3 regions of the Arthrobacter sp. Soil761 genome follow, and region 3 is predicted to be linked to each of the others. Evidence: predicted binding sites of a transcription regulator. Region 3 holds the regulator's gene; each other region holds the start of a gene.

Region 1 (10,074 bases), on a different contig from region 3:
ACGTGGAACCGCGGCAGGCGGCTGACCTCGGTGACAATGGGATGCGCCCACAGCGCCTGGTTGCGTTCGATGGCTTCCTCGAACAGGATCTTCTCCTCCGTGGTCTCGTAGAACATCGAGGAACGGTACTGGGTGCCCACGTCGTATCCCTGCCGGTTCAGCGTGGTGGGGTCATGAAGGGCGAAGAACATGTCAAGGACAACTTCCGCGGGGATAACCTCCTCGTCGAAGGTCACCGCCACCACCTCCGCGTGGCCAGTGGTTCCACTGCAGACCGAGTAGTAGTCCGGATGGGGATCGTGGCCGCCGGTGTAGCCGGACACCACCGAGGTGACACCCCGTGTCTTCTGGTAGACGGCGTCAAGGCACCAGAAGCAACCTCCGCCAAGAACAAAAGTTTTCATGACCTCTTCAATGGTTGACGGCCCGGGATCATTCCCTGCCGGCCCCGCGCCATGCCGCAAACTGCGGCGGCCGCAAGCCGATGGGGTAAAACTAAGACTATGGAACCTGTGGACACCGACGTTACCGGCCAGGCAGATCACGACGGCGAAGCCTCCTCCGACACGCCGGCTCCGGCCGGTTCCGCGGACGCTCCCACTTTGGCCGAACTGCTCCTGGCAGTTGAGGAACTGTGGCCGGAGTCCCTGGCGGAAAACTGGGACGAGGTAGGGCTCGTGGCAGGCCACCCGTCCGCCGCCGTCACCAAGGTGATGTTTGCGGTTGATCCCACGCTGGAGGTCATCGAGGAAGCCGTTGAGTGGGGAGCCGAACTGCTCATCACCCACCACCCCCTCCTGCTGAAGGGCGTCACGTCGGTCGCCGCCACGTCGGCGAAGGGCCGGGCAGTCCACCGGCTCATCGAGTCGGGAACGGCACTGCTGACCGTGCACACCAACGGCGACTCCGCCGTCGGAGGCGTTTCCGATGTCCTGGCCGACGCCCTGGGGCTCCAGGACGTCGCCCCGCTCACGGTGGCAGCCAACGGGCTCCCGGAGGAAGGCATTGGCCGCGTGGGCGACCTGGCGGATGCCATGAGCCTGGGCGACTTCGCGGCCCGGGTGTTTGGAATTCTTCCGTCAGTGGCCGGGGGAGTGCGGGTCTCCGGCGACAAGGACGGACTGGTGCGGCGCATCGCGGTGTGCGGCGGTGCCGGCGATTCGCTGTTCAATGAGGTGCGCGCCAGCAACGCCGACGTCTACGTCACCGCGGACCTTCGCCACCACCCGGCATCCGAGGCGCGCGAAGCCGCCCTCAACGGACGGCCGTACCTGGTGGACGTGTCGCACTTCGCCAGTGAATGGCTTTGGCTGCCTGCGGCCGCGGCCGCCCTGGGCAACGTCCTGGCTGACCAGGGACACGAGGTGGAGATCCAGGTCAGCACCACCAACAGCGACCCCTGGGACTTCATCCTCACGCCGGGCTAGGCAGCAGCCCGGGATGCGTCGAGGCAGGGAAACGGGGCCACGCGCTAGAGTCTAGGAAGCGCCGGTTCGGTGCCCGGCTACGGCCGGAAGGGATTTATCGGAGGTAACAGTGGCCAAGGCAGCACCGGCGGAACAGTTGAAGTTGCTTGAACTGCAGGGGCTGGACGCCCGGTTGAAGGGCCTCACCAACCGCCGGCGCACGCTGGAAAACGATCCCCGCATCAAGGACCTCGAAGCCGCGCTCTCTGTTGCCAACGGTGAATTGGGAGCAGCCAAGGTGGCCGTGCACGATGCCGAGGCCGCGCTTAAGCGGGCGGAAGCCGACGTCGAACAGGTTGCTTCACGGATCGAACGCGACGAGGCCAGGCTCAACAGCGGCACCGGCCTTTCCAAGGACCTGGTTGCACTGCAAAAAGACATCGCCTCGCTCAACAAGCGGCGCTCTGACCTTGAGGACGTGGAGCTGGAGGTCATGGAGCGGCTGGACAGCCTGCGGGAACGGCAGGCGGCGCAGCAGCAGATTGTCGACGACATCCAGGGCTCCTTTGCCACCATCAGGGCCGAGCTTGACGCGGCCCTCGCGGAGGTGGAAACGGAAGCGGCAGGCCTTCGCGCGCAGCGCGCCGCATTCGCTGCAGGCCTGGAGGCGGGCATGCTGGCGGTTTATGAAAAGACGCTTGCCAAGCGCGGAGTGGGCGCGGCCCGGCTGTTCCACGGCACCTCCGAAGCCTCCGGCATGAAGCTCAGCCCCGGCGACCTCGCGGAGATCAAGGCTTCGGCCGCGGACGACATCGTGTTCTGCCCGGACTCCGGCGCCATCCTGGTCCGCTCGGACGAGTGGTCCTGACCGGGCGGATCAGCCCGGCAGGATGATGTTCAGGGCGTGCGGCCTGCGGGCCGTGCCCGGCACCAGTTCTGCGTCCCACTTCTCGCGGGCAGCCTTCAAAAGGTCCGACGGCGCCGCCGGGGCTTTACCGCGGCGTACCAGCAGGTGCCGCGCCAGTTCCCCCCGGGTGTGCTTGGCGAAGTGGCTCACCACTTTGCGGACTCCATCTGTTTCGGTGAAGACGTTGACCGCCACGGTCTGCTCCGGCGGCGGTGCCCAGGCGGCTGCATAGGTGCTGGACCGGCAGTCCACCACCAGGTGCCCCCGGGCGGCGCTGCCCAGGGTTTCGCCAAGCTGCGTCTTCCAGAACGGGGCCAGCCTGCCGACGTCGGGCAGTGCCGTGCCCATGGAGAGCCGGTAGGCGGGGACGCTGTCGCCGAAGCGAAGGGCACCCCACAGGGCCGAGATCACCAGGACGGACGCGTCCGCCTTGCGCCGCTGGGCCGGTGTCAGGCTCCGATAGCCAAGGGCGTCGTACAGGACGCCGGAATAGATGCTGTGTGCGGGCGCTGCCGGCTCGGCGCCCAGGCGCGTATTGCGTTCCACGTCCTCACGCAGTGATGCGCCCACGCCCAGCAGGGCGAGGGCGTCCTGGTGGGCACTGACGGTTCCCAGCGCTTCGAGGACCTTGGCGCGGTAGGGGTTCAATTCCGGAAAGCCGAGCGTGGACCAGTCGACGGCGGGTCCCCGGAGCGCGGGTGTCTTGCCTTCGGAAGGGGGAAGCAGAATCAGCACCGTCCGATCCTACCGGCGCAAAAGCGGGTGGCGGCGCCGGTAGACTGGACGGCGGATGGGACAGCCAGGCGGCCGCGCGTCACGCAAGTGGCTCGAGGAACGTCCGGGCTCCGCAGGGCAGGGTGGTGGGTAACGCCCACTCGGGGTAACCCGCAGGCCAGTGCCACAGAAAACAGACCGCCTGCATTGCCGGCTTTGGCCGGGAAGGGCAGGTAAGGGTGAAACGGTGGTGTAAGAGACCACCAGCTTCCCGGGTGACCGGGAAGGCTAGGTAAACCCCACCCGGAGCAAGGCCAGACAGGACACGTTCGAGGGCTGCCCGCCCGAGTGTCCGGGTAGGCCGCTGGAGGGTGCCGGCAACGGTACTCGTAGATGGATGGCCGTCGCTCCCTTTCCGGTAACGGCAGGGGAGAACAGAACCCGGCGTACCGGCTGTCCCATCCACATTCCGCGTTTGACCTAGGGCGATGCGTTGGGGATGCTGGACCGTGCCCGTTATTCCTGATCCCCGTCCCGCCGCCCGGGCCGGCGTCCCCGGCATCCGTTCCCAGGTCATTGCGCTTGGCGGGTTCCTGGCGCTGTCCGCCGCGGCGTGGGTCATCGCTTCGGTTCCCATCATCCTGAATTCCAACGGGTGGTACGCCGGTTCGGTGAAGGCGCCGTGGATGCCGCCGCCGTGGATGTTCCGGAGCACCTGGATGGCGCTGTACACCGGCGTGGCGGCAGCCGCGTGGCTGGTCTGGCGCAAGGGCGGCCTGACCGGGAGCACCCGTGCAGGCTACATTGTCCAGCTGCTGCTCAACGCGGCGTGGCCGGCGGCCTTTTTTGCCCTGTACCCAATGCTCGGAGCTGCCGCCCTCTGGGCTGCGTTCGGGGTTATCTGCGCACTCGCCGGAACCTTGGTATTCCTGATCCTGCGCTTCGGGCCGGTGGACGCCGCCGCCGGCCTCCTGGTGCTGCCGTACTTTTCCTGGCTTGTCTTTTCCGCCAGCCTGAACCTCTACTCAGCCGTCCACAACTGAGTCCGGCAACACCACGGCTGCGGGGCATCCCGGCCATGTGAGTGATTTCACGCAGCGCAAGCGTGTTCCCGGCGGCGGGCCAAATTAGAATGGATCCCGGACGCAGGAGTTCTACCGCCGAAAGTTGCGTTCGCAACCGGCGGTTTTTCTTTGCACGCGATCCAGGCGCCTGGGGGCCATCCCTGCAGGCGCGGGTGCCCCTGGACATCATCAGGTGGCCTACATCTGTGTACGAGGACGTACACGGCTGAACCGAGGAAGGTATTTCTGTGAGCCAGACGTCTGATTCTTGTCTTGATACGTGGATGGGCCGGGAGGCCCTCGCCGAGGCCATGATCCCGGTGATCGGCAGGCTGTACCGCGAAAACAACGTGGTCACCAGCATCCACGGCCGGAGCCTGATCAACAAGTCCACCATGAACATCCTCAAGGCGCACCGCTTTGCACGCCGGATGAGCAAGGACGAACTGCTCCTCGAGGACACCGCGCCCCTGCTGAACACGCTGGCCGGACTGGAGCTGGGCGCTGCCGCGATCGACATCGCCCGCCTGAACCAGAAGTTCAAGGAAGAAGGCAACGGCGCCACCCTGGAGGAGTTCCTCCGCGCTGAGCTCGCCGAAATCGTTGGCAAGCGGGGCGGCGATGACCGCACCAGCACCGACGTCGTGCTCTACGGCTTTGGCCGCATCGGCCGGCTCCTGGCCCGCCTCCTCATCGAAAAGGCCGGTGGCGGCCACGGACTGCGCCTGCGCGCCATCGTGGTGCGCCGCGGCTCCGACAACGACCTCTCCAAGCGCGCCAGCCTGCTGCGCCGCGACTCCGTCCACGGGTCCTTCGAGGGCACCATCCGGATCGACGAGGACGCCAACACCATCACCGCCAACGGCGTGCAGATCCAGGTCATCTACTCCAACGACCCCGCCACCATCGATTACACCGCCTACGGCATCAAGGATGCCCTGGTGGTGGATAACACCGGCCGCTGGCGCGACGCCGAGGGACTTTCCCAGCACCTGCAGAGCAAGGGCGTGGCGCGGGTCCTCCTGACCGCACCGGGCAAGGGAGAGCTGAAGAACATCGTCCACGGCATCAACCACCGGGACATCACAGACTCGGACCGGATCGTCTCCGCGGCGTCCTGCACCACCAACGCCATCACCCCCGTGCTGAAGGCCATCAACGACAAGTTCGGCGTGGTGCACGGGCACGTGGAAACCGTCCACTCCTTCACCAACGACCAGAACCTGATCGACAACTTCCACAAGGGCGACCGCCGCGGCCGCTCTGCAGCCCTGAACATGGTCATCACCGAAACCGGCGCCGCCAAGGCAGTGGCCAAAGCCCTGCCCGAACTGCTCGGAAAGCTGACGGGCAGCTCCATCCGCGTCCCCACCCCGGACGTATCGCTGGCCATCCTGAACCTCAGCCTGGAAAACGGCACCACCAAGGACGAGGTCAACAACTACCTCCGTGAAATGTCGCTGCACTCGGACCTCCGCAAGCAGATCGACTACATCGACTCACCCGAGGTTGTCTCCACCGACTTTGTCGGCTCCCGCCGCGCCGGCATTGTTGATGGACTCGCTACGGTCTCCACGGACAAGAACCTGGTCCTCTACGTCTGGTACGACAACGAATTTGGCTACAGCTGCCAGGTGGTGCGCGTTATGGAGGAAATGGCCGGCGTGAACCCGCCGTCGTTCCCCGCCAAGGAAAGCGCCGCCGCCCTGGCCGCCATCGCGGTCTGACCCTGTCCGCCACGTCCAGCGAATTCCCGGCTGGTTCTCTGGAATCAGCCGGGAAAGGGGACCACACTGGTGGCATGGACAACGAATCGACTCTTCAGCACGACACCACCCTCGAACACGCCCTGGACGTGGCCAAGGCGAACCACAAGGAAGCCGTACGGCTGCTTGAACGCGCCCGCGCCGCACACGCGGCCGGGGATGTCAGCCAAGACCGCGTGCGCCAGCTCGAGGGACTGCTGGCCATTGCCGAGGAAGACCTTCGAAGGGTCACCAGGGAGCAGTAGCCCAAAGGCGGCCGCGCCGGCCGTGTGAGCCATCACTCGTCCTCAACAGTGTGGATATCACCGGCTTGGGGTGCCCTTTGTCCTAGGCTCTTGGGGTGCCTGACTTTCCCCTTCCGGCGTCGACGCCTTGACCGTCCACTGGGCTGCCTACCGCCGCGCACGCCGCCGTTCCCGGCAGGCCTGGGCGCTGCTGGCAACGGCCACAGTATGCATCGTCGCTGCCCTGTCGTGGTTCTTCACCGCAGGACAGTTTGCAGCCGCAGGGCCGGCGCCGGAGGGCCCGACCGAGGCGCCGGTCTTCGATGCCGCGTGGATGAAACCGGTGCAGGAACCAAACCCTGTACCGGCGGGCAGTGCCCTCTCTGCACTCGACGGCCTCGCCGTGAAGGGCCGGGCACCGAACACCGGCTACAGCCGCGAGGCCTTCGGCCCGGCGTGGCTGGATGTCGACAGGAACGGCTGCGATACCCGCAATGACATCCTGCGACGGGACCTTGCCGGCGTGATGTTCGCCGAAGGCTCCACCTGCAAGGTAACGGCCGGTCACTTCCGGGAACCCTATACAGGCCAGGACGTGGACTTCCAGCGCGGTTCAGACAGCAGCCGGGCTGTCCAGATCGACCATGTGGTGGCGCTCGGGGATGCCTGGCAGAAGGGGGCCCAGGGCCTGGCGCCCAAGGAACGCCAGAGCCTGGCCAACGACCCCCTGAACCTGATTGCCGCGGACGGCGCTGCCAACCAGCAGAAGAGCGCAGCGGACGCCGCCACGTGGCTGCCGAAGAACACCGCACTGCGCTGCCATTACGTGGCCCGCCAGATCTCTGTGAAGGCCGCCTACGGCCTGTGGGTGACGGCTGCCGAGAAGGACGCCATGAAGCGTGTCCTCGGCTCCTGCCCCCGGCAGGAAACCATCACTGCCCGCTGACGGGGACCTGCCCGGAAGGGATGAGTGGCCGAACTTGTCAGTGGCCGAACGGATCCGGGTCCACGCCGGGCATCCACGTCAACCCCGGCACGCCCCACCCGTTTTTCTTCGCCTGCTTCCTGGCTTTGCGGGAATAGCGGTCAATCAGCCGGTTGACATACAGCTTTCCGTCCAGGTGGTCGTATTCGTGCTGGATTACCCGGGCGAACCAGCCCGTTGCCTCAAACTTCACCGGGTTTCCAAAGCCGTCGAACCCCTCCACCCGGGCCCATTCGGCCCGCTTGAGCGGATACTGCTCACCGGGGAAGGAAAGGCAGCCCTCCTCCTCCTCGTCGGGGTCGGGCGCCGCGCCGGAGACCTTGGACAGTGTCAGCACGGGATTCACCAGTACACCGCTTGGGGGAGCGCCATCGTCGTTGGCGTACTTGTAAACGAAGATTCTCTTGCCCACGCCGATCTGCGGGGCGGCGAGGCCCACGCCATGCGCGGCTTCGTTGGTTTCGAACATGTCGGCAATGAGGGTGCGCAGTTCGTCGTCGAAAACCTCCACCTCGGCCGCGCGCCGGTGCAGGACAGGCTCGCCCCAGATGGTGATTGGCAGAACGGTCATATCAGTTGTCCCTCGGCTTTCGCGGTGTCCCCGGTTTTCCTGCGCGTACCCCCGGTGGGGCACAACAAAGGAGGCCGCACCGGATATCCGGTGCGGCCTCCCATGTTGACGGCTGCATGTGCCGCCCCGTGAGGGTGAGCGACGGGGGTTGAACCCGCGACCTCCTGGACCACAACCAGGCGCTCTGCCAACTGAGCTACGCCCACCATGTGCTTCAAGTGAAATCCGCCTTAGCGGCTCCCTGGAAACGCAACTCAAATAGCTTACCTGTTCGGAAGGGGTGCTTTGTCCACTTTTAGCGATTTTCGCCAAATTTCACCGAAACGTGGCGCAGATTACTCCCCGGACTGCCCGGCGGACCCGCCGGTGGTGATCCCCTGGGCGATCTTCTGGGCGGTGGCGCTGTCAGGTCCGGGCGCGGGGACGAAGACGGCTTCGCGGTAGTACCGCAGTTCATCGATCGAATCCTTGATGTCCCCGAGTGCGCGGTGTCCACCCTTTTTGGCCGGTGACTGGAAGTAGGCACGCGCGTACCAGCGGCGCGACAACTCCTTGATGGTGCTGACGTCGATGACCCGGTAGTGGAGATGTTCCACCACGGCGGGCATGTCCCGCGACAGGAACACGCGGTCCGTGCCCACCGAGTTGCCGCCCAGCGGCGCCTTGCGTGGATCCGGAACCCAGGCGGAGATGTACTCCATTACCGCGGCCTCGGCTTCTGCCATCGTCTTGCCGTGCGGAAGTTCCGCCAGCAGCCCCGACTTGGTGTGCATGTCCCGGACGAAGTCGGACATCTGTGCAACCGCGGCGTCGTCGGGTTTGATGACCACGTCAACGCCGTCACCCAGGATGTTCAGTTCCGAATCGGTGACCAGGGCTGCCACCTCGATGAGGGCGTCGTTCTTGATGTCCAGACCGGTCATTTCGCAGTCGATCCAGACGATTCGTTCGTTAGATATAGGCACCGGACCAGCCTACCGTTACACTCCCGGACCCCCTGCCGATGCTAGGATTTCGGGTACGCGGCGGGTCGCCCTTCCGCCCTGAACCATGTCCTGGCCGGCCCGTGCGGCGCGCCGGGCAAACCGCGGAAACGCAAGAAGATTGGACAATCCTGAGATGACGGCGCCTGTGCCCGCAACGGGGGAGATGGCGGCGGCCGGCAGTGCTGGAACGGGCAGTGCCGAGGTGGACAATCCGCGCTCGCCACTGCTTGTCGGTTTCCTGGGGTCCGTGTTCATGCTGTTCGGATCCTTCGGCGTGGGCTGGCTGGCCCCGGTATCGGAACTGCGCCGCATGCCCCTGTTTATCTGGATGCGCACTGAAGCCCCCGGCGTGGCCCTGTCCATCGTCCTGGTGGCGGTGGGGGGCATGCTGCTGGTGCGCGCCTGGCTGCGCCTTGGCCAGAAGGTCCGGGTGTGGGGACCGCAGGCGCGGCGGGCCACCCTGGCCGCGCTTGCGGCGTGGGGGCTTCCCATGATGTTCAGCGTGCCGCTCTTCAGCCGTGACGTCTACGCCTATATCGGGCAGGGGCGGCTGATGGTGGAGGGCTTCAACCCCTACGAAAACGGCATCTCCGCCCTGTCCAACTACTTCCAGCTCGGCGCGGACAAGATGTGGACCGAAGCCCCGGTTCCCTACGGCCAGCTGTTCCTGTGGATTGAACAATTCGTCGTCTGGGCCACCAACGTCCAGCCGGAGGCCTGCGTCATGCTGTTCCGGCTGGTGGCGGTGGCCGGCGTGGTCCTGTGCGTCATCTACGTGCCCCGGCTCGCGGAACTTCACGGCGTCAACCCGCACCGTGCCCTCTGGCTGACCGTGGCGAACCCGCTTTTCCTGACCAACTTCATCGCCAGCGTGCACAACGACTCCCTGATGATCGGGCTGGCCCTGGCGGGGCTGTACTACTCCGCCACCCGCCGGGAAATCCTCGGCATCGTGATCGTGACCCTGTCCATCGCCGTCAAGCCCATCACCATCGTCTTCCTGCCGTTCATCGGCCTCCTCTGGGCAGGGAAGAATGCTGGCTGGCTGCGGAAGGCTGCCTTCTGGGCGTTGACGGCCGGCATCAGCCTCGCGCTCCTGGCCGCGATGAGCCTGGTCAACGGATTCGGCTTCGGCTGGATCAACGGGCTGTCCGCTCCCGGCAGCATCTCCATCTGGTATGCCCCGGTGGGGCTGATCGGCATGATGGTGGGATCGCTGGCCAACGCGTTCGGCCTGGACGGGTCGGTGCCGGCGGGCTGGGTGTTCGACGCCGGGAAGCTGCTTGCCGTGGGCATCGTCGCCTGGCAGATCCTCAAGGGGGACTACGACCGGCTGATGCGCCGGCTGGCCCTCGGTTTCGCCGCCGTGGTGCTGCTGGCCCCCATCATCCAGTCCTGGTATGTCGTCTGGCTGATCCCGCTCTTCGCCGTGACCGGGATCCGCAATGACT
Region 2 (10,074 bases), on a different contig from region 3:
GACAGCCTGGCGCCGGAGTTCGGCAGTGGTTCCGAGGTCTTCGGCGTGGGCCTGGTGTTCATCCTGGGCATCGGCATCCTGGCCCTGGGCGCCGTCGTCATGCTGGTCATGTCCCGCACGCACCCCGGCTTCTTCCGCGGCGAAACCCTCAAGCGGGACACCCCCGCGCTGGTAGTGCCGGAATAGATCGCTGAAGGCCGCCACAACGCTGCCTGAACGAAAAAGGTGCCGTGCCCCCATCATGGGGGCACGGCATCTTTTTCGTTTTCACCAGTAGTGCGCCACGTCGATCACAAGGCGCGAGCCCGGGCCGGGACCGGCCAGGGTGAAGACCCGGAACGGGAGGCGGGCCCGGACGCCCAGCCCGAGGCTTGTGTACCCCTCGAAGCTTCCGGCCGAAACCACCTGGCGGAACGTCTGGTAGCCGGCCACGTTGCTGAGTTCAGCCTTGTCCGCCGGGTTGTAGGTGGGGTTGCCGTTCTGGTCGTAGGACGGCGCCTTGATGCTGATATGCAGGCGCGCGCCGCCCCGTACCGGGATAAAGGCCCCGGAGCCTTCCTGCTCAATCCGCGGCACATACTGCACCGTGTAGGACACGGCGGGCCCGTTGAGGTCCACCACCAGCCGGTCGAAGCAGTAGTGCTGCCCGGTCCGGACATTGGTGACCGATGCGGTCCCCGTATCCTGCCCGGTCTTCGCAAGGGAGCCCCATGTGAGGCCGCAGTAGGGCGCCGCCGAGGCGGGTGCCTGGACCACGATTCCCAGCCCGGAAGCCAACAGGATTGCCGCGAGCCAGGTGAGGAACTTCTTCATAGCAGTGCCATCCACGACTAAAGACCATTGGATGCTTCCAGCGTAGGAGTGTCCGGACCGGGAAACGAGGGGGCATTTTGATAACGACGGCGTCCGGGGACAAAGCAGCGCCGGCCACCTCGGGGAGGTGGCCGGCGCCGGCAAAAATCAGGAAGACACTCAGCCTTCGCAGTCGCGGCAGTACTTCAGGCCGTCCTTTTCACGGGCAACCTGGGAGCGGTGCCGAACCAGGAAGCACGACGAGCAGGTGAACTCATCGGACTGCTCGGGAACCACAATGACGGTCAGTTCCTCATTGGACAGATCGGCGCCGGGCAGGTCGATGCCTTCAGCGGTGTCGTTCTCGTCGACATCGATAACCGCGGTCTGCGCGTTGCCGCCCCGTGACGCCTGGAGGGCCTCGAGAGAGTCGGCCGGCGACTCTTCTTCCTGCTTGCGTGGAGCATCGTAATCGGTAGCCATAGCGTGTTCACTTTCGTTGCTGCGCAGCGCCATTTCAGGCACCTCAGTGCAGCAGTTTAGGGCATTATCGCGCTACCGGCGCAATAGTGTGGCTAAGCAGACATTCCGCCGCTTCCGCCCGCTGTTCCTGCATGCCCGGACCGGGCCTGGTCGGCACCGAGGGACACTCCGCTCAAGGCCGGAAGCCAGCCCCACCGGGTGGCGTCGGCCATGGCGCCGGCGGCACTGGACTCGGATTCGTAGGTGAAGGTGTCCAGCAGCCAGTCGCGGAGCCGGATGAGCAGGGTAGCCGTCATGCACTGAAAACTACGCAGCGATTGTTGTGGCCACGTTTCGCGCCGGTCTCCCCCGGATTAAATCAGCTGCCGGCAGGATCTCCGGCCGGATTCTTCAAGCGTGCTCTTCAGGCGGGCGGTGCCGTGCTGCTGCGCAGGACGAGTTCCGGCTCCACGACAAGTGTCCGGGGTCCTTCCGCGCCGCTGAACGCCGTCAACATCATCTGCATGCACCGCCGGCCCAGTTCCTCGAAATCCTGCCGGACCACCGTCAGCGGCGGACTGAAATAGCCGGCCTCGGGCTGGTCGTCGAAGCCCACCACGGACACGTCCTGCGGCACTTTGATGCCGGCCTCGGTCAGGGCGCGCAGGACTCCCAGGGCCATCTGGTCGTTGCCCACGAAGAGGGCGGTGGCCCGGCGGGTGGCCGCGATCCGCCGGCCGATGGCGTAGCCGCTGCCGGCGCTCCAGTCACCTTCGATGATCAGGTCCGCCTCGAGTCCGGCGGAGGCAAGGGTGGACCGCCAGCCGTCGGCACGCGCCACGGCATCGATCCAGTCCTGCGGGCCCGCGACGTGCCCGATCCTGACGTGCCCCTGCCCAATGAGGTGCCGCACGGCGAGTTCGGCCCCGCGGCGCTGGTCCACCCTGACGCCGCCAACAGTGTCATTCCCCTCGGGTCCAACGGCCACCACCGGGACCCCGATGGGAAGTTCCGCCAGGGCGGCCAACGTCTCAAGGTGCGGAACGATCACCACGATGCCGTCCACCGACTGGTCCAGGAAGTGCCTGACGGCGTCCAGGATCGCGTCCCGGCTGACCTCCCGCAACGCGGCGACGCTGACGAAATATCCGGCGTCCCTCGCAGCGCGTTCCACGCCCAGCAATGTATTGGCAGGACCGTACTGGGAGAGCTCGCTGCCCAGGACCCCTATGGTCTGCGAGCGCCGGGTGACCAGGCTCCGGGCTGCGGTGTTGCGGCGGTAGCCGAGCCGGGCTATCACCGCTTCCACTTTTTCCCGCGTCCCCGGGCTCACGTTGGGGTGGTTGTTGACCACCCGTGACACGGTCTGGTGTGAGACCCCGGCCAGCTCCGCCACGTCCTCAAGCCTCGGCAGCCGGCGTGGTTTGCCGTGCGTCACGGGTTTGTTGTCCGTGGCGGGCGCCGGGAGCTCAGCCGTGCCATTGGATCAGATCCCGCCTGCCAGCTTGTAGTAGGCGGCGTTCCAGTTCAGGTCCTTCTTGAACTGCCGGATGGTGGTGTCGTGGTCAATGGTCAGCAGTTCGGTTTTGGCGATCTCGGCGAAGTCCTCGAACACGTCCATGCCCACCTGGGTGGAGAGCACGGTGTGGTGGGCAGCGCCGGCTGTGAGCCAGGCTGCTGCGGAGGTTGCGAAGTCCGGCTTGGGCTCCCACAGGGCGCGGGCCACGGGCAGGTTGGGCAGCGGCCGGTCCAGGGGAACGACGTCGACGGCGTTGGCCACCAGGCGGAAACGGTCCCGCATGTCGGACAGGGCGACGACGACGCCCGGGGAGGCATCGGCGTCGAACACCAGGCGGACCGGGTCCTCCTTGCCGCCGATGCCCAGCGGGTGGATTTCCAGGCGCGGCTTCGACGCCGTGAGGGAGGGGCAAACCTCGAGCATGTGGGCGCCCAGGATCTTCTCGGACCCGGGCTCCAGGTGGTACGTGTAGTCCTCCATCAGGGAGGCACCGCCGGGCAGGCCGGCACCCATCACCTTCGCGGCGCGCACCAGGATGGCGGTCTTCCAGTCGCCTTCGGCGCCAAAGCCGTAGCCGGCGGCCATGAGCCGCTGGACCGCAAGGCCGGGAAGCTGCCGCAGGGCGCCCAGGTCCTCGAAGGAGGTGGTGAACGCGGCGGAGCCGTTGCCCTCCAGGAAGCTGCGCAGGCCCAGCTCGATCCGGGCGCCGTACCGCAGCGATTCATGCCTGGCCGCGCCTGCGCGGAGCTCCGGCACCACGTCGTAAAGGTCCGCATATTCCGCCACCAGCGCGTCGACGTCGGACTCCGCCGCGCCGTGCACGGCGTCCGCGAGCTCGTTGACGGACCAGGTGTTCACGGCGACGCCGAAGCGCAGCTCCGCCTCGGTCTTGTCGCCTTCGGTGACGGCGACGTTGCGCATGTTGTCCCCGAAGCGTGTCAGCTTAAGGGTGCGGACGGCGGCCCAGCCGGCGGCGGCGCGCTGCCAGGAGCCCACCTGGCGTGCCACCTCGGGGTTGGAGACATGCCCGACGACGGTCTTCCGGGCGATGCCCAGGCGGGACTGGATGTACCCGAACTCGCGGTCGCCGTGCGCGGCCTGGTTCAGGTTCATGAAGTCGAAGTCGATGTCCGCCCACGGCAGGTCCCGGTTGGCCTGGGTGTGCAGGTGCAACAGGGGCTTACGCAGCAGGTCCAGGCCCTGGATCCACATCTTGGCCGGGCTGAACGTGTGCATCCAGGCGGTCACACCGATCACGGAATCATCGGCGTTCGCCTCCAGGGCGGTGCGCCGGATGGCATCCGAATCGGTGAGGACCGGCTTCCAGACGATCTTGACCGGGACGGCGGAATTGGCGTTGAGCTGGTTGGCGATCTCCTGCGACTGGGCGGCCACCTGCTTGAGGACCTCCTCCCCGTACAGGTGCTGGCTGCCGGTGAGGAACCAGACCTCGTAGCCGTCGAGGGAGGTGCTTGCTGCGGTGCTCATGGATTCTCCTGGGAAGTTGTGTAATGACGGCGCCGTGGATTACTGGCCTGTGTTGTTTATTGGCCGTAGACGTTCTGGTAGCGGGCATAGAGGGAGTCGATGGAGCCCTGGTCGATGGGCAGCGGTTCGCCCAGCTGGCGGGAGATGTGGACGGTGCGGGCCACTTCCTCGCACATCACGGCGGCCTTCACCGCGGAGCGGGCGTCCTTGCCGATGGTGAAGGGGCCGTGGTTCTGCATCAGGACCGCCGGTGAATTGGAGTTCTTCAGCGTCTCCACGATCCCGTGGCCGATCGAGTCGTCCCCGATCAGCGCGAATGGGCCCACCGGGATGGAGCCGCCGAACTCATCGCCCATCATGGTCAGCACGCACGGAATGGCCTCCCCCCGGGCAGCCCAGGCAGTGGCGTAGGTGGAGTGGGTGTGCACCACGCCCCCCACCTCCGGCATGTGCCGGTACACGTAGGCGTGCGCTGCGGTGTCCGACGACGGCGACAGCGGCGGGTTGCCCCAGTCCACGGTCCCGCCGCCACCGACGTTGGTGCCCCTGACGGGCATGCCGTGCAGGTCCGTCACGATCATCTGTTCCGGGGTCAGGTCCTGGTAGGCGACCCCGGAGGGCTTGATGACCATGAGGTCGGTGCCCGGCACCCGGGCGGAAACGTTGCCTGCGGTCCACACCACCAGTTCGTAGCGGGTCAGCTCGGCATGCAGCGCACACACTTCCTCACGGACCCGGGCGATGGTTTCCAGGATCCCGGTGTCGGTGCTCATGCGGAGACCCCCACGGCAGGTTCGGCGGCGGAGCCGGGCAGGCTGGCCCGGGCGGCTTTGCGCTGGATGGCCTTGAGCCGGTGCATCACGTCATTGCCGCCGCGGCCAAAGTAGTCGTGCAGTGCCTTGTATTCCTGGAACAGTTCCTCGTACGCGGCAACGTTTTCCGGGATCGGCGTGTAGACCTCGCCGGGTTCGGCGCCCATGGCGGCGGCGGCTTCCCGGATGTCCGCGTATTCACCCGCGGCCACGGCGGCGTGGATGGCCGATCCCAGGGCCGGGCCCTGCTCCGAGCCGATAGTGGACAGCTGCAGGCCGGTGGCGTCCGCGTAGATCTGCATCAGCAGCCTGTTCTTGAGCAGGCCGCCGGCCACGATGAATTCCCTGACCGGAACCCCGGCGTCGCGGAAGGCGTCCACGATGGTGCGGGTTCCGAAGGCCGTGGCTTCCAGCAGGGCACGGTAGGTGTCCTCGGGCCGGGTGGCAAGGGTCTGGCCCACCACGATGCCGGACAGCTCGTGGTCCACCAGCACCGAGCGGTTGCCCGAGTGCCAGTCGAGCGCGATCAGGCCGTGCTCCCCGATGGCCTGCCGCGACGCCAGTCCGGTGAGGTACTCGTGGATTCCCAGCCCCGCGTCCCCGGCAGCCTCATGGTATTCGGGCGGGACGCCGTACCTGGTGAACCAGCCGAAGATGTCCCCCACACCGGACTGACCGGCCTCGTAGCCCCACAGGCCGGGCACGATGCCGCCGTCCACTGCCCCGCACATTCCCGGCACTTCACGCAGTTCGCTGCCGTTCATCACATGGCAGGTGGAGGTGCCCATGATAGCCACCAGCTGGCCGGATTCCACGGCCTTGGCAGCAGGGGCAGTGACGTGGGCGTCAACGTTTCCCACGGCCACGGCGATGCCCTCCGGCAGCCCGGTCCAGGCTGCAGCCTCCGCCGTCAGGGTCCCTGCGGCGTCCCCCAGCCGCCCGATCGTGTGCTCCAGCTTGGAACTGACAAAGTCCTTGAAGTCCGGATTCAGGGCGGCCAGGAAATCCTCCGAGGGGTACCGCCCGTCCTGGTAGATGCCCTTGTAGCCGGCGGTGCAGGCGTTGCGGACGTAGCGGCCGCACAGCTGCCAGACGATCCAGTCGGCCGCCTCCACCCAGTGGTCCATTTCGGCGTAGGCCTCCGGGTCCTCTTCCAGCAGCTGCAGGCCTTTGGCGAATTCCCACTCGGACGAGATCAGGCCGCCGTAGCGGGGAAGCCAGTCCTCGCCCCGTTCGGCCGCCAGCCGGTTGATCCGGTCGGCCTGCCCCTGGGCGGCGTGGTGGCGCCAGAGCTTCACGTAGGCATGCGGGCGGTTGGCATAGCCCGGCAATTCGTTCAGCGGCGTGCCATCGGCCTTCACGGGCACCATGGTGCAGGCGGTGAAGTCGGTGGCAATGCCGACGACGGCGGCCGGGTCGATCCCCGCGTCAGCCACCGCGGCAGGAACGGCGGTGCGCAGGACGTCCCGGTAGTCGTTGGGCACCTGAAGCGCCCATTCGCCGGGAAGCCGCGTGCCGTCGTCGCCCGCCACGTCACCGGGCAGGGAGCCGGTCACCACCGCATGGGGATATTCATGGACGGCGCTCCCAAGCTCCTTGCCGTCGCGGACCCGCACCACCACGGCGCGGCCGGACAGGGTCCCGAAGTCCACGCCGACCACGCAGTGGTCGTGGCGGGGGTCGGAGCTGGAAGTGAACAGCGCATCTGGCATGGGGTTGCCTCCATCCGGGAGGCAAGCGGCCTCATTACCGGTTTTGTAGGGTCAGGGTCGAGCTAAGTGCTGCAGCAAGTGTGAACGCTAACAAAGAAGAAGTCAATGACATCGAAAGATTTCGGAGTTTCCGGGAGAAGGCTCTTGTTAGCGTTCACAAATCAGTCTATATTGAACCGACACATCAACCATGTGGCCAGGACCGGGAGCACCGTTGCTTCCCGGCCCAACAACACTTCGCGGCAATGCTGCCGCGGAAGGAGATTATGGTGAGAATCAAAAAACTCATGGGCGCGGTGGCCCTTGTCCTCGCCCTGACCGTGGGAGCCACCGGTTGCGGCTCCCGTGGCGGAACCAGCGAATCCAGCGGCGCGGCGAAGCCCAGCGACTCGCTGGTTGGCATCTCGATGCCAACCCAGACATCTGAACGGTGGATCGCCGACGGCGCCAATGTTGAGAAGTCCCTGAAAGACCTCGGCTACAAGACGGACCTCCAGTTCGCCAACGACGACATCCCCACGCAGGTCTCGCAGATCGAAAACATGCTGACCAAGGGCGCCAAGGCCCTGATCATCGCTGCCATCGACGGCACCACCCTGACCGACGTCCTGGCCAAGGCCAAGGAGCAGAACGTCAAGGTCATCGCCTACGACCGCCTTATCAACGGCACTCCGAACGTGGACTACTACACCACGTTCGACAACTACACCGTGGGCGTCCAGCAGGCCACCTCGCTGCTGACCGGCCTGGGCCTGGTCGACGCGAGCGGCAAGAAGGTGGACGGCAAGGGCCCCTTCAACATCGAACTTTTCGCCGGAAGCCCGGACGACAACAACGCCAACTTCTTCTGGACCGGCGCCATGGACACCCTCAAGCCCTACATGGATGCCGGCACCCTGAAGGTCCCCAGCGGCCAGACCAAGTTTGAGCAGGCCGCCATCCTTCGCTGGCAGGCACCCGTGGCGCAGAAGCGCATGGAGGACATCATCACCTCCGCCTACAGCTCGGGCACCAAGCTGAACGGCGTCCTTTCCCCGTACGACGGCCTGTCCATCGGCATCATCTCCGCCCTCACCAGCACCGGCGGCTACGCCAAGGGAAGCCTTCCGGTGGTCACCGGCCAGGACGCCGAAAAGGGCTCCGTGAAGTCCATCGTCGCGGGCGAGCAGTACTCCACCATCTTTAAGGACACCCGCCAGCTCGGCGCACAGGCCGTCAAGATGGTCGACGCCGTCCTCAAGGGCCAGGAACCTGAAACCAACGACACCAAGACCTACAACAACAAGGTCAAGGTTGTTCCGGCCTTCCTGCTGAAGTCCGTGATCATCACCAAGGACAACTACAAGAAGGAACTGATCGACTCGGGTTACTACACCGACGCCGACGTCAAGTAGTCAGCGTCCGGGGGCTGTGGCCGGACCTCCATCCGGCCGCAGCCCCGCCCGCAACCTCCTGCAGCAGCAGGACGGCCAAGCTTCGACCAGTCAGTGGGAATTGACGATGAACACACCCATTCTTCAAATGCGAGGAATCACCAAGACCTTCCCCGGCGTGAAAGCGCTGCAGGACGTCACCCTCGATGTGAACCGTGGAGAGGTCCACGCCATCTGCGGCGAAAACGGCGCCGGCAAATCAACGCTCATGAAAGTGTTGTCCGGCGTCTATCCACACAACAGCTTCGAAGGGGAAATCCTCTTCGAAAACGAACCCTGCAACTTCTCCAGCATCTCGGACAGCGAGAAGCGGGGCATCGTGATCATCCACCAGGAACTGGCGCTGAGCCCGTACCTCTCCATCGCGGAGAACATCTACCTTGGCAATGAACAAGCCACCAACGGATGGGTGGACTGGCGCAAGACCAACCTGGAGGCAGCAAAGCTGCTGGCCCGCGTGGGCCTCGACGAAAACCCCGTCACCCCCGTCCAGCACATCAGCGTGGGCAAGCAGCAACTCGTGGAGATCGCCAAGGCGCTGTCCAAGGAAGTGAAGCTGCTCATCCTGGACGAGCCCACGGCCGCCCTCAACGACGAGGATTCCGGCCACCTGCTGGACCTGATCCTCCATCTGAAGGGCCAGGGGGTAACCAGCATCATCATCAGCCACAAACTCAATGAAATCCGCAAGGTGGCCGACGCCGTCACCATCATCCGGGACGGCAAAACCATTGAGACCCTCCGGCTCGATGAAGGCCAGATCACCCAGGAACGCATCATCCGCGGCATGGTGGGCCGCGACCTGGAGAGCCTGTACCCGGACCGCGAGCCGAACATCGGTGAGGAAGTCCTGCGGATCGAGGACTGGTCCGTCCGGCATCCCCAGGACCACAGCCGCATGGTGGTCCGCAACGCCAACCTGCATGTCAGGAAGGGCGAGGTGGTGGGACTTGCCGGGCTGATGGGCGCCGGGCGCACCGAACTCGCCATGAGCGTCTTCGGCCGAACCTACGGCACCGCAATGTCCGGCAAGGTCTATAAGTACGGCGAGGAAATCAACACCTCCACCGTCTCCGACGCCATCCGCCACGGCATCGCCTACGCCACCGAGGACCGCAAGCACTACGGCCTGAACCTCATCGAGGACATCAAGCGCAACATCTCCCTTGCAGCGCTGCGCAAGCTCGCCAAACGCGGCTTCGTGGACAAGAACCAGGAGACCGTGGTGGCCAACGGCTACCGGAAGAGCATGAACATCAAAGCGCCCTCGGTGGCCGCCATCACCGGCAAGCTCTCCGGCGGCAACCAGCAGAAGGTCGTGCTGAGCAAATGGATGTTCTCCGACCCGGACGTGCTCATCCTCGATGAACCCACCCGCGGGATCGACGTCGGGGCAAAATTCGAGATCTACACGATCATCGCCAAACTGGCGGCCGAAGGAAAAGCCGTGATCGTCATTTCCTCGGAACTTCCCGAACTCCTGGGCATCTGCGACCGCATCTACACCCTCGCCGCCGGCCACATCACCGGCGAAGTCCCCATCGCCGAGGCCACCCAGGAAACCCTGATGCACTACATGACCAAAGAGAAGGAATAGCGAAATGTCCGCCTTACGAGAATCGCTCGGATTCCTCACCAGCCGCCTCCGCCAGGTTGGCATCTTCGTTGCCCTGATCCTGATCGTCCTGCTGTTCCAGGGGCTGACCGGCGGGATCCTGCTGGAACCGCAGAACGTCACCAACCTGGTGGTCCAGAACAGCTACATCCTCATCCTGGCCATCGGCATGGTGATGGTGATCATCGCCGGGCACATTGATCTTTCCGTCGGATCCGTTGCCGGGTTCATCGGCGCGGTG
Region 3 (10,074 bases):
GGCACTGAACGAAACGTTCTTGTCCGTCACGAACGCGGTGGGGAGGAAGAAGCCCACGAACCCCAGCTGGTCCGGCTGGGCGTCCGGAACCTTGATCACCACGGACGAGTAGTAGTTATCGCCCTGCAGCTTGGCCACCACCGGGCCCTGCATGGCCACGTTGCCGGCGCCGTCCCGTACGGTCACCACCGGTGCGTAGCCGTTGCCGGTGAGGTAGATGCTGGTGCCGCCCAGGGTCACGGGATCGTTGACCTTCAGGATTTCCTGCTTGGCTGGAGCGTCCGGGTTTTCCTTGGTGGTCACCGTGGCGGCGAAGTCGATGGGCTGGCCGAACTTGCCCTTGGATTCGCGGTCGAACGTGATGTTGAACTTGTCCAGCTGGAGCGAGTACGGCTGCAGCTGGCTGGACTGGAAGTTGGTGCCCGGGTTGAACTGGTCGTAGCCCACCAGGGTGTTCACGAACGTGTCGCCTTCCACCAGGATGCGCTGGCCGCTGTAGCCGAACAGGCCGCCTGCGGCCACGGCCACCAGCACGCCGATGAGCGAGGTGTGGAAGACGAGGTTGCCCACTTCCTTCAGGAAGCCGCGCTCGGCCCCCAGGGACGGGCGGTTGCCGTCGGCGTCCCTGACCTCCACCCGGTAGCCGCGCTTCCGCAGCAGTCCGGCCGCACTGTTGATGGCCTCCGACGCCGGGATGCCGGTGCGGGCGGGAATCACCAGGGTGCCGTATTCCGGCAGCCGGGACAGGCGCTGCGGCGTCCGTGGCGGCTGGGAGCGCATGGCCTTGTAGTGGGCGATGGCACGCGGCACCACGCAGCCGATCAGCGAGATGAACAGCAGGAGGTAGATCGCCGAGAACCAGGCCGAGGAGTAGACGTCATAGAGCTGCAGGGAGTCCAGCAGCTTGCCGTAGTCCGGATGGTCCTTGATGTACTGGGTCACTACGGCCGGGTTGGCGGGCCGCTGCGGGAACAGGGATCCGGGGACGGCGGCGACGGCGAGGAGCAGCAGCAGGAACAGCGCGGTGCGCATGCTGGTCAGCTGGGTCCAGGCCCACCGCAGCATGCCCTTGGGGCCCAGGGCCGGAAGGGCGGCCTGGGCTTTTGCCTCCGCTACGGGGGCGGATTGCTTCTTCTTTACGTTCACACGCTCGCTCATCAGATCGGCAACTTCACGTCGGTTTGGAACCAGTACTGCAGCCCGGTCACCCAGGCTCCCCATACGCCGGTGGCCATCAGCAGGCCCAGCACCACCAGGATTCCGCCGCCGGTCCGCTGGATGGCAAGGCGGTGCTTGCGGAAGAACGCCATGACGCCCATTCCGCGGCGCAGGGCCAGCGCGATCAACAGGAACGGAATGCCCAGTCCCAGGCTGTAGACGAATGCCAGGAAGGCGCCCTTGGCGGCCGAGGAGCCGCCGGAAAGGCTGAGCAGCTGCACGGCCGAGTAGGTGGGGCCGATGCACGGCGCCCAGCCCAGGCCGAAGGTCAGGCCCAGCAGCGGTGCTCCCCAGAGCCCGGCGGGCGGCTTGGCGTGGATCTTGGCGTCCCGCTGGAGCCAGCTGAAGCCGCCCATGAAGACAATGCCCATGATGATCACCAGGACCCCCAGGAGCTGGGTGATCCAGGCATTCTGGCTGCCGGTGATGAGGGTGCCCAACTGGCCGAATGCGCCGCCCAGCAGGACGAAGATCACCGAGAAGCCCAGGACGAAGAGCCCGATCCCGGCCAGCATCCGGCCGCGCTTCTGCTTTTGCAGGTCCACGCCGCTCAGGCCCGTGACGTAACCCAGGTAGCCGGGAACCAGGGGAAGAACGCAGGGGGAAAGAAAGGAGACCAGTCCGGCAAGCAGTGCCACCGGAATGGCCAGCAGGATGGAGCCGCTGAGGATGGCTTCGGCGAAGGGGCTGTTCACGGTCCCGGCCCGCCCTACTCGGCCACGGCGGCGGTGATGAGGGCTTTCAGGGTGCCCTTCTCGATCTCGCCGAGGACGCGCGAGGCCACCCGTCCCTGCTTGTCCAGGACCAGGGTGGTGGGCACGGCGCCGGGCGGTACCAGGCCGGACACGGACAGCAGGACGCTTCCGTCCTTGTCGTCAAAGCTCGGGTAGGTCAGGTTGAAGGTCTTTTCGAACGCCTCCGCCGTGGGTTTCTCGTCCCGGAGGTTGACGCCGAAGAACTGCACGCCCTGGTCCTTGAACTCCTGGTGCAGCGCTTCCAGGAGGGGAGCTTCCACGCGGCACGGCGCGCAGGCGGCGAACCAGAAATTCAGGACGCTCACCTTGCCCTGGAAGTCGGCCGGGGTTACCGCAGTGCCGTTGAAAAGCGCACCCTGGATCTGCACGGCTTCCTTGCGGTCCCCGGCAGCGAACTCTGTCACGGAGCCGTCGCCGGCCACATAGTTCTTGTTGTCCCCTGCCTTGGCCTGCTTGGCCAGCGCATCCTCCTGGGCACAGCCGGAGAGGCCCAGGGTCAGTGCGGTCAGGGCCATGCCGCCGGCGGCGAGCATGCTGCGGCGGGAGGGGAGGTTGTTGTTGCTCACTTCTAGGCTCCAGGGGTGCTGGCGGCACCGGGAAGAAGGGACGCCGCGGGTTCGCTGTACTCGACCCGCAAAAGCGAGCCGTCGTCGTCGAACACCAGGGACGTGACGGACGTCAGGGTGCACTCGCGCTTGCGTGGGTCGTGCCACAGGGGCCGGCCTTCGGCGCTGAGCCGGGCAGCCCAGATCGGCAGTTGGTGGCTCACCAGGATCGCCTCGGGGCCGTGGGCACCGAAGTCGCCGGCAGCAAGTTCGATGGCCCGCAGCCGGGCGTCCTGCGCCGCGGCCGCCACCCTCGCGGCCTGCTCCTTGTACGGTTCGCCCCAGGAGGGGCGCAGCGGGTTGACCAGGTGCGGCCAGTGCCTGGGCCGGCGGAGTTCGGCCTTGGTGACCTTCATGCCCTCAAAGTAGTTTTCCGCTTCGATGATCCGCTCGTCGGTGTGGATCTGCAGCTGCAGGGCTTCCGACGTCGGCCGCGCCGTTTCCTGCGCGCGGTCCAGTGGGGAGGCGGCCAGGTAGGTGATGCGGGCGCCGCGTTCGGCGCGGTGCCGGAAGTATTCGGCGAGCGTCCGGGCCATCTCCTGCCCCAGTTCGGAGAGGTGGAATTCGGGAAGCCGCCCATAGAGAACGCCCTCGGGGTTATGGACCTCGCCGTGGCGGAGCAGATGGACAGTGGCTTGGGGCATGTTTACCAGTTTCTCAAAGATGGCGTGCGATCCGAAATCTCGGGCCGCTCCTTCTACAAAGAGTAGAACTTAAGTTTTTGAAGAAATGTTCCGTGGACGGGAACAAAACATGCAAATGCATGTTTATACTGGATGCAGCAAGTTAGTTGAGGCTTCAACAGATGAAGGTTCAACGGCAGGACCTCAGTACATACACCTTTACAAGGAGCAACATCATGGCACTTCCCGCAGACGTCACCACCGGCACCTGGACCCTGGACAACTCCCACAGCGAGATCGGCTTCACTGTCCGGCACGCCGGCATCAGCAAGGTCCGCGGCCAGTTCAAAGAGGCCGCCGCCACGCTGGACCTGGGCCAGGATGTGGCTGAGTCCAGGATCAACGCCACCATCCAGACCGCCAGCTTCGACTCCGGCGACGCCAACCGCGACGGCCACGTCAAGGGCGAGGACTTCTTCGATGTGGAGAAGTTCCCCGAGATCTCCTTCGTATCCAACGGCCTGGTGGCCAAGGGCAACAGCTACGAGCTCACCGGCGACCTGACCATCAAGGGTGTCACCCGCCCGGTGACCCTGGAAACCGAATTCAACGGTGTTGCCGTTGATCCGTTCGGCAACACCCGCGCCGGCGTCTCCGCCGAGACCACCATCAGCCGCAAGGACTTCGGCCTCACCTGGAACGCCGTCCTGGAAGCCGGCGGCGTGCTGGTCAGCGACAAGGTTGCCATCAACCTTGAACTCGCCTTCATCGCCCCCGCAGCGTAGTTCCGCCCGTCAGGGACAACCCCGGCACCAGGCCTGCCCGGCCTGGCGCCGGGGTTCCCTGTTTAACGGCAACCACCTGCGCCAATACCTGCTGAATCACCCACAACGCCGCCCGCCGGGGGTACGGTGGACTTAAGCCATGCTGGGGGAAGGCAGAGGACTGATTCCCGGCAGCCTACCCGGATCCCGACCTGCAGAAGGAACGCCATGAGTACTCCTCCCGTCCCGCCCCCGTCGCCCCAAGACCCCAGCAACGACCAGCCGGGGCATGAACAGGCCGGCAGCCCCCAGTCCGGAGACCAGCAGCAGCCCCGCTACGGGCAGAATGCGCCGCAGTATGGCCAGAACGCCCCGCAATATGGGCAGAACGCGCCCCAGTACGGCCAGAACCAGCCGCCGGCAGCGCCGCAGTACGGCCAAAACCAGCCCCAGTACGGCCAGAATGCGCCGCAGGCCCCGGGCTACGGCCAGAACCCGCCGCAGTATGGCGCCCAGTTCGGGCAGAATGCACCCCAGTACGGCCAGCCGCCCTACGGGCAGTCCCCCTACGGCCAGTACCCGTCGGAGCAGCCGCAGCCGACCGGAGGCAACGGCGTCCCGCAGCTGGTGAACATCTCGTTCTGGCTGTTGATCGCGTCGGCAGTGATCTTCGTGATCTCCCTGCTGACCGGACTGACGCAGCTGGATGATCCGGTGTTCCGGCGGACATTCGAGGACCAGATGGCGGCCGGAGGCGCCAGTGGAGTCACTTATGACGACATTAAGGGGGTCATCGCCGGCACCCTGGTGGTGTTCGCGATCATTGGCGTGGCCCTCTACCTGCTGGTGGCCTTCTTCGTCCGAAAGGGCAAGAACTGGGCCCGCATCCTGGGAACGGTCTTCGCTGCACTGTCCGTCTTCGGACTCTTTGGTCCCCCCAGCTTTGCCACCATCGGAACGCTCCTGGGAATTGCGGCCATCGTGCTGCTCTACCTTCCCGCAGCCGCCCCGTACTTCCGGAAGCAGCAGCCTTTCGCCAACCCCTATTCGGGCGGCTTCGGCAACCCGTACGGGCGGTAGCCACTCCGCCCGCTGACACTGCACGCGGCCCGGGATGCATCATTCGCATCCCGGGCCACCTGCTTTAACGGGTCCGCCAAGACTTGGGCCGGGGGAAAACTTCCAGGGAAACCCTAGGCCGTCTGCCCGGGCGTCTGGGCCCGCTGGGCGTGGTAGGCCAGGATTTGGAGTTCAGTGGCCATGTCCACCTTGCGAAGATTGACCCCTTCGGGAACCTGCAGCATCACGGGTGCAAAGCTCAGCACGCTGCGCACGCCTGCCGCCACCACACGGTCGCAAACGCCCTGGGCGACGGCCGCGGGAAGGGCCAGGACCACCATGTTGGCCCCGGTGCGGTGCAGGACGGTCTCCAGGTCTGCCACGTCGCTGACGCGCAGCCATCCCACCTCGTTGCCCACCACCATCTGGTCGGCGTCGAAGATGGCCACCACATCGAACCCGCGCGACTCAAAGCCGCCGTAGCGTGCCAGCGCCTTGCCCAAGTTGCCGGCGCCCACAATGGCCACTTTCCAGTCGTGGGTCAGTCCGAGCGCGGCGGCGATGTGGCGGCTGAGGTACTGCACCTCATAACCGACGCCCCTGGTGCCATAGGACCCCACATGGGACAGGTCCTTGCGGAGGGTTGAAGAACTGACGCCGGAGGCTTCTGCCAGGGATTCGGAGGAAACGCGCTCCACGCCCTCGGACAGCAATGTGTTCAGGGCACGGAGGTAGATGGTGAGCCGGGCCACGGCGGCAGGAGGTATCTGCTTGGTCAGTGCGCCCGTGGCATCCGGAAGGTCCGGGACAGACTGGGGCGAAGAACCCAGGGATGTCACCCGCACCTCCCTTGCGTCGCGTTGTGAGTCCACTCTAGGTCCCTGCCGCTCATGCCTTCAAAACCAGGACCATCAGAAACTGCCGCCACTGCCCTACCGGCCCATGGCGCGCTGCAGCACGCGTGCCAGCCGGACCTCGTCGATCTTCCAGAAGTCGCGCTGCACGCCGTCCACCAGGACCACCGGGATCTCTTCGGCGTAGCGCTCCCGCAGTTCAGGCTGGTTGTCCACCAGCTCTTCGCTCCAGGTAAGGCCCAATGAGGCAGTGACCCGGCCGACGGCGTCGCGCGCCTCCTCACAAAGGTGGCAGTCAGCTTTGGTGACCAGGACGACGCGGGGTGTAGCCATGGCTTAACGGTATCGCCGTTCCCGGCGTGAGGCTGACGCCGACGGCGGCGGGCCAGTGGATTGACTAGACTCAACTCCATGCCCCAGGAGAAATACGTCGCCGTAGTCACACGGCCGGTTGCTGCGCCGCAGCCCGGCGAGGCGGCGTTCTTCGATGTGGACAACACCCTGATGCGGGGTGCCAGCCTGTTCCATGTGGCCCGCAAGATGCACCAGCGGGGAGCCTTCACCCTGAGGCAGGCGGCGGGTATGGCCTGGAAGCAGTTCAAGTTTGTGGCCCGCGGCGAGAACATGGACGATGTCCATGCCGTCCGGGACTCGGCCCTGACCCTGGCCGTGGGCATCAGTGTGGATGACATCAAGGCGCTGGGCGAAGAAGTCTATGACGAGATGATCGCGTCCCGGATCTGGCCCGGCACCAAAGCGCTGGCGCAACAGCACCTGAGGGTGGGCCGCCGCGTCTGGCTGGTGACAGCCACCCCCATCGAAGTGGCCACCGTAATCTCCACCCGGCTGGGACTGACCGGAGCCCTGGGGACCGTGGGCGAGGTCTCGGACGGCCTGTACACCGGGCGGCTGGTGGGAGACATCCTGCACGGCTCGGCCAAGGCCGTGGCCGTGCAGGCCATCGCCGACGATGAGGGCCTGGACCTCAAGCGCTGCTGGGCCTACAGCGACTCCTACAACGACGTCCCGCTGCTGTCGCTGGTGGGCCATCCGGTGGCCATCAATCCGGACGCCAGGCTGCGCCGCCACGCCCGCGACCGCAACTGGCCGGTTTACGATTTCCGCGCAGGCCGCCGTGCCGCGACATTGGGACTCAAGGCGGCCACCTTCGGCGGGGCCATCTACGGCCTCTGGAAGGGCTTCGCCCGCATCCGCGGCCCGCGGGCATAATTCTTACCTCTTGCCGGGTTAAACGAAATGCCCGCCGCCTTGGAAGGCGACGGGCATTTCCACGCTGCTTGAAGTATCGCTACTTCTTGTTGCGGCGCTGGTGACGGGTCTTGCGAAGCAGCTTGCGGTGCTTCTTCTTGGCCATACGCTTGCGACGCTTCTTAATAACTGAACCCACGAAAGTTCCTTACAAACTAGATGCAGTACCTGTCTGATGGAGAATGTCCGTGGACAAAGCTACGAACTGAACAACTGACAGATTCTTACAATGACGTAAAACGTTCCTTAACAGGGTACCGCTTATCGGGAGCCGCTCAGGACAGGCAGTCTCAGGCGGTTTCGGTGTGGCCTTCCACGACAGCACCCCTGAGGTACTGTTCGACGGCGTTTTCGGGGACCCGGTAGGAGCGGCCGAAGCGCACCGCCGGCATTTCGCCGGAGTGGACCAGCCGGTAAACAGTCATTTTGGAGACCCGCATGACCTCGGCTACTTCAGCCACGGTCAGGAACTTCGCGTTGGAGAAGTTCTGTTCTGCCGACATTTCCCTATTTTCCTTTGCTGACGGATGGACAACAGTGACCCCAGGTACGTGCCAATGCGGTGTTACGATGCTGAGCCATCCACCAACCACCTAAAAAGATACTCTAGATGTTCATGTGGCAGATGTGAAAGTAGTGCTTCCCCTATTTCAGCCCCTAATCTGACTGCCGCCGCTTCCGTGCCGATGCCGCCAGCTGCTCAAGGACGGACGCGGAAACGTCCCAGTCCATGCACGCATCCGTGACGCTTTGCCCGTACACCAGCTCCGCGCGTCCGGCCGCGTGCTCGGCAACATCCAGGTTTTGCGCGCCGCCCACCAGGAAGCTTTCCAGCATCACGCCGGCCACGGCCCGCGCGGCAGCCCCGCCCTGCTCCAGCTGCGCGCCAATCTCCAGGGCCACCTCAGCCTGCCGGTGGTGGCTCTTGCCGCTGTTGGCATGGCTGGCATCCACGATCAGCCGCGGGTTCAGCCCCTTGCCTGCCAGTTCACCGGAGGCGCGTTCCACATCGGCCGCTGAGTAGTTGGGTCCCTTGCGGCCGCCGCGCAGGATCACGTGGGTGTCCGGGTTTCCAGCCGTTGCCACCAGCGCAGCCCGGCCGTCGCCGTCGATCCCCAGGAAGGCCTGCGCCGCCGCCGCAGCACCGCATGCATCGATGGCCACCTGGAGGCCGCCGTCGGTCCCGTTCTTGAAGCCGATGGGCATGGACAGCCCGGACGCGAGCTGGCGGTGGATCTGGCTCTCGGTGGTGCGGGCACCGATGGCACCCCACGAGATCAGGTCCGCCATGTACTGGGGGCTGATCGGTTCGAGGAACTCCGTTGCCGTGGGGAGGCCCAAGGCGGTGACCTGCTGCAGGAACAGCCGGGCGGTGCGGAGGCCGGTGACCATGTCATGGGTGCCGTCCAGCCGTGGATCGTTGATCAGGCCCTTCCAGCCCACGGTGGTGCGCGGCTTTTCGAAGTACGTCCGCATGACGATCAGCAGGTCTTCCTTGTGCTTCTCCGCCTGGCTGACCAGCCGGCGGGCGTATTCCAGCCCTGCCTTGGGGTCGTGGATGGAGCAGGGACCCACGATGACCAGCAGGCGGTCGTCCACGCCGTCCATGATGGCGCGCACTTCATCGCGGCCGCGTTCGACGACGGCAGCGGCCCGGGCGTCCAGCGGCAGTTCCGCGAGGAGGTCGGAAGGAGTGGGCAGCGGAGTGAACTCGCTGACGCGCAGGTTGGACGTGGACTTGGTGTCGCTGGCGCGCTGGTTTGAGGTGGTTTGTGCCGGTGCTGTTGCGGTGCTCATGTTCGGGTCCTGTTCCAGATGGGAAGCGGGCCCGGATTTCAGAACCCGCCGGAGAAACGGCGAAGGGCAGAGAATAATCTCTGCCCTGTTGGCTCTGAAGGAATGCTGGATGCGTGTCAGTTAGACGCGGGCCCCTCCAGAGCCAACGAAAAATACGCATACCAACGGTTAGTCATGGAAAAGACCATAAACCCGGGCCGCCGCGGGAGCAAAATCAGCTTCCGTCACATTCCATCCCGGGCTTGTTCGCGGATCCGGACGCACAAGGTGCGGATCCGCGAACAAGCTTAGGCTTTACCGGCCCGCTGCCCGGGCTCAGCCGAGGAGTTTGCGGAGGTACTGGAGCTGCCGGATCCAGTGATGTTCCTGGCCCCCTTCATGGTTGTTGAACCGGTACACCTCGATCTCCTTGTCCGCCCCGCTGGCGGAGGAGGCGCCCGATCCGGAACCGTAGGCGTTGAAGCTGGCGAAAACGGTGGACGGCGGGCAGATGTCGTCCATCAGCGCCGCGGAGTACAGTGCCGGGGCGGTGGCGCGGCCGGCCAGGTTGACGCCGTCGAAGTAGTTGAGGACGGCAAGGGTGGACTCATAGCGGTCCCGGTGGCGTGCCAGGAACTGGGCAATCTCCGGGTACGGCCCGCGCGGGGTGATGTCGATGGCGCGGGGAAAGTCCTGGAGGAAGGGGACGTCGGGCAGCGCGGCGATGACGCCGTCGAGCCGTCCCGCGGTAAGCCCTGCCGTGGCCACCACCAGGCCGCCGCCCTGGCTGACTCCGGCCAGCACCACCTTGGACGGATCGACCGCGGGGTGGGCCTGGGCCGCCTCCACCGCCCGGAAAGCATCCACGTAGACCCGGCGGTAGTAGTAGTCCTCCCGGGCCGCGATGCCCCGGGTCATCAGGCCTGCGTGCGCCACATCCCCCGCCGAGGGGTGGGGATCCGCGGTGTGGCCCAGGGTGCCGCCGTACCCCTGGCCGCGGGTGTCCATGATGAAGTGCGCGTACCCGGCCTGCGCCCAGCGCGTGTCCTGGTTGACCAGGCCGCGGCCACCGGAATAGCCGATGTAGTTCACCACCACCGGTAGCCGGGCCCCCTCGTCCCGGTTGGCAGGAAGGTGCAGCCAACCCTTGA

What was found. Region 3 encodes Rex, which represses fermentation and respiration genes when NADH is low (regulators of the CRP and FNR family bind a similar motif). Its sites were predicted from a motif close to CTTGTGAANNNNTTCACAAG; they were not measured.
Region 1: ASG79_RS10755 (glyceraldehyde-3-phosphate dehydrogenase) is a predicted target of Rex. The motif match lies at 4,105-4,124, and genes of this name have one in related genera.
Region 2: araB (ribulokinase) is a predicted target of Rex. The motif match lies at 6,927-6,946, and genes of this name have one in related genera.

The regions. Positions count from the first base shown of each region.
Region 1 is NZ_LMSF01000012.1:562,485-572,558, reverse strand. Features, by position in the region: gene msrA (peptide-methionine (S)-S-oxide reductase MsrA) at 1-404, opposite strand, end outside; gene ASG79_RS10775 (Nif3-like dinuclear metal center hexameric protein) at 504-1,427, shown strand; gene ASG79_RS10770 (zinc ribbon domain-containing protein) at 1,537-2,274, shown strand; gene ASG79_RS10765 (YaaA family protein) at 2,284-3,048, opposite strand; RNA gene rnpB (RNase P RNA component class A) at 3,105-3,492, shown strand; gene ASG79_RS10760 (TspO/MBR family protein) at 3,537-4,070, shown strand; gene ASG79_RS10755 (glyceraldehyde-3-phosphate dehydrogenase) at 4,340-5,818, shown strand; gene ASG79_RS10750 (hypothetical protein) at 5,893-6,102, shown strand; gene ASG79_RS10745 (HNH endonuclease family protein) at 6,230-7,027, shown strand; gene def (peptide deformylase) at 7,065-7,637, opposite strand; tRNA gene ASG79_RS10735 (tRNA-His) at 7,771-7,843, opposite strand; gene orn (oligoribonuclease) at 7,973-8,602, opposite strand; gene mptB (polyprenol phosphomannose-dependent alpha 1,6 mannosyltransferase MptB) at 8,757-10,074, shown strand, end outside.
Region 2 is NZ_LMSF01000017.1:16,737-26,810, reverse strand. Features, by position in the region: gene ASG79_RS11755 (APC family permease) at 1-186, shown strand, start outside; gene ASG79_RS11750 (hypothetical protein) at 268-813, opposite strand; gene ASG79_RS11745 (DUF4193 domain-containing protein) at 973-1,275, opposite strand; gene ASG79_RS11740 (hypothetical protein) at 1,368-1,571, opposite strand; gene ASG79_RS11735 (LacI family DNA-binding transcriptional regulator) at 1,679-2,692, opposite strand; gene araA (L-arabinose isomerase) at 2,741-4,261, opposite strand; gene ASG79_RS11725 (L-ribulose-5-phosphate 4-epimerase) at 4,318-5,034, opposite strand; gene araB (ribulokinase) at 5,031-6,785, opposite strand; gene chvE (multiple monosaccharide ABC transporter substrate-binding protein) at 7,052-8,179, shown strand; gene mmsA (multiple monosaccharide ABC transporter ATP-binding protein) at 8,286-9,815, shown strand; gene mmsB (multiple monosaccharide ABC transporter permease) at 9,820-10,074, shown strand, end outside.
Region 3 is NZ_LMSF01000029.1:111,751-121,824, reverse strand. Features, by position in the region: gene ASG79_RS16960 (cytochrome c biogenesis protein ResB) at 1-1,158, opposite strand, end outside; gene ASG79_RS16955 (cytochrome c biogenesis CcdA family protein) at 1,158-1,913, opposite strand; gene ASG79_RS16950 (TlpA family protein disulfide reductase) at 1,928-2,506, opposite strand; gene ASG79_RS16945 (histidine phosphatase family protein) at 2,542-3,222, opposite strand; gene ASG79_RS16940 (YceI family protein) at 3,438-3,986, shown strand; gene ASG79_RS16935 (hypothetical protein) at 4,194-5,045, shown strand; gene ASG79_RS16930 (redox-sensing transcriptional repressor Rex) at 5,159-5,863, opposite strand; gene ASG79_RS16925 (glutaredoxin family protein) at 5,957-6,211, opposite strand; gene ASG79_RS16920 (HAD family hydrolase) at 6,290-7,108, shown strand; gene ASG79_RS23150 (30S ribosomal protein bS22) at 7,188-7,286, opposite strand; gene ASG79_RS16915 (helix-turn-helix domain-containing protein) at 7,438-7,650, opposite strand; gene ASG79_RS16910 (3-deoxy-7-phosphoheptulonate synthase) at 7,805-8,944, opposite strand; gene ASG79_RS16905 (acetylxylan esterase) at 9,260-10,074, opposite strand, start outside.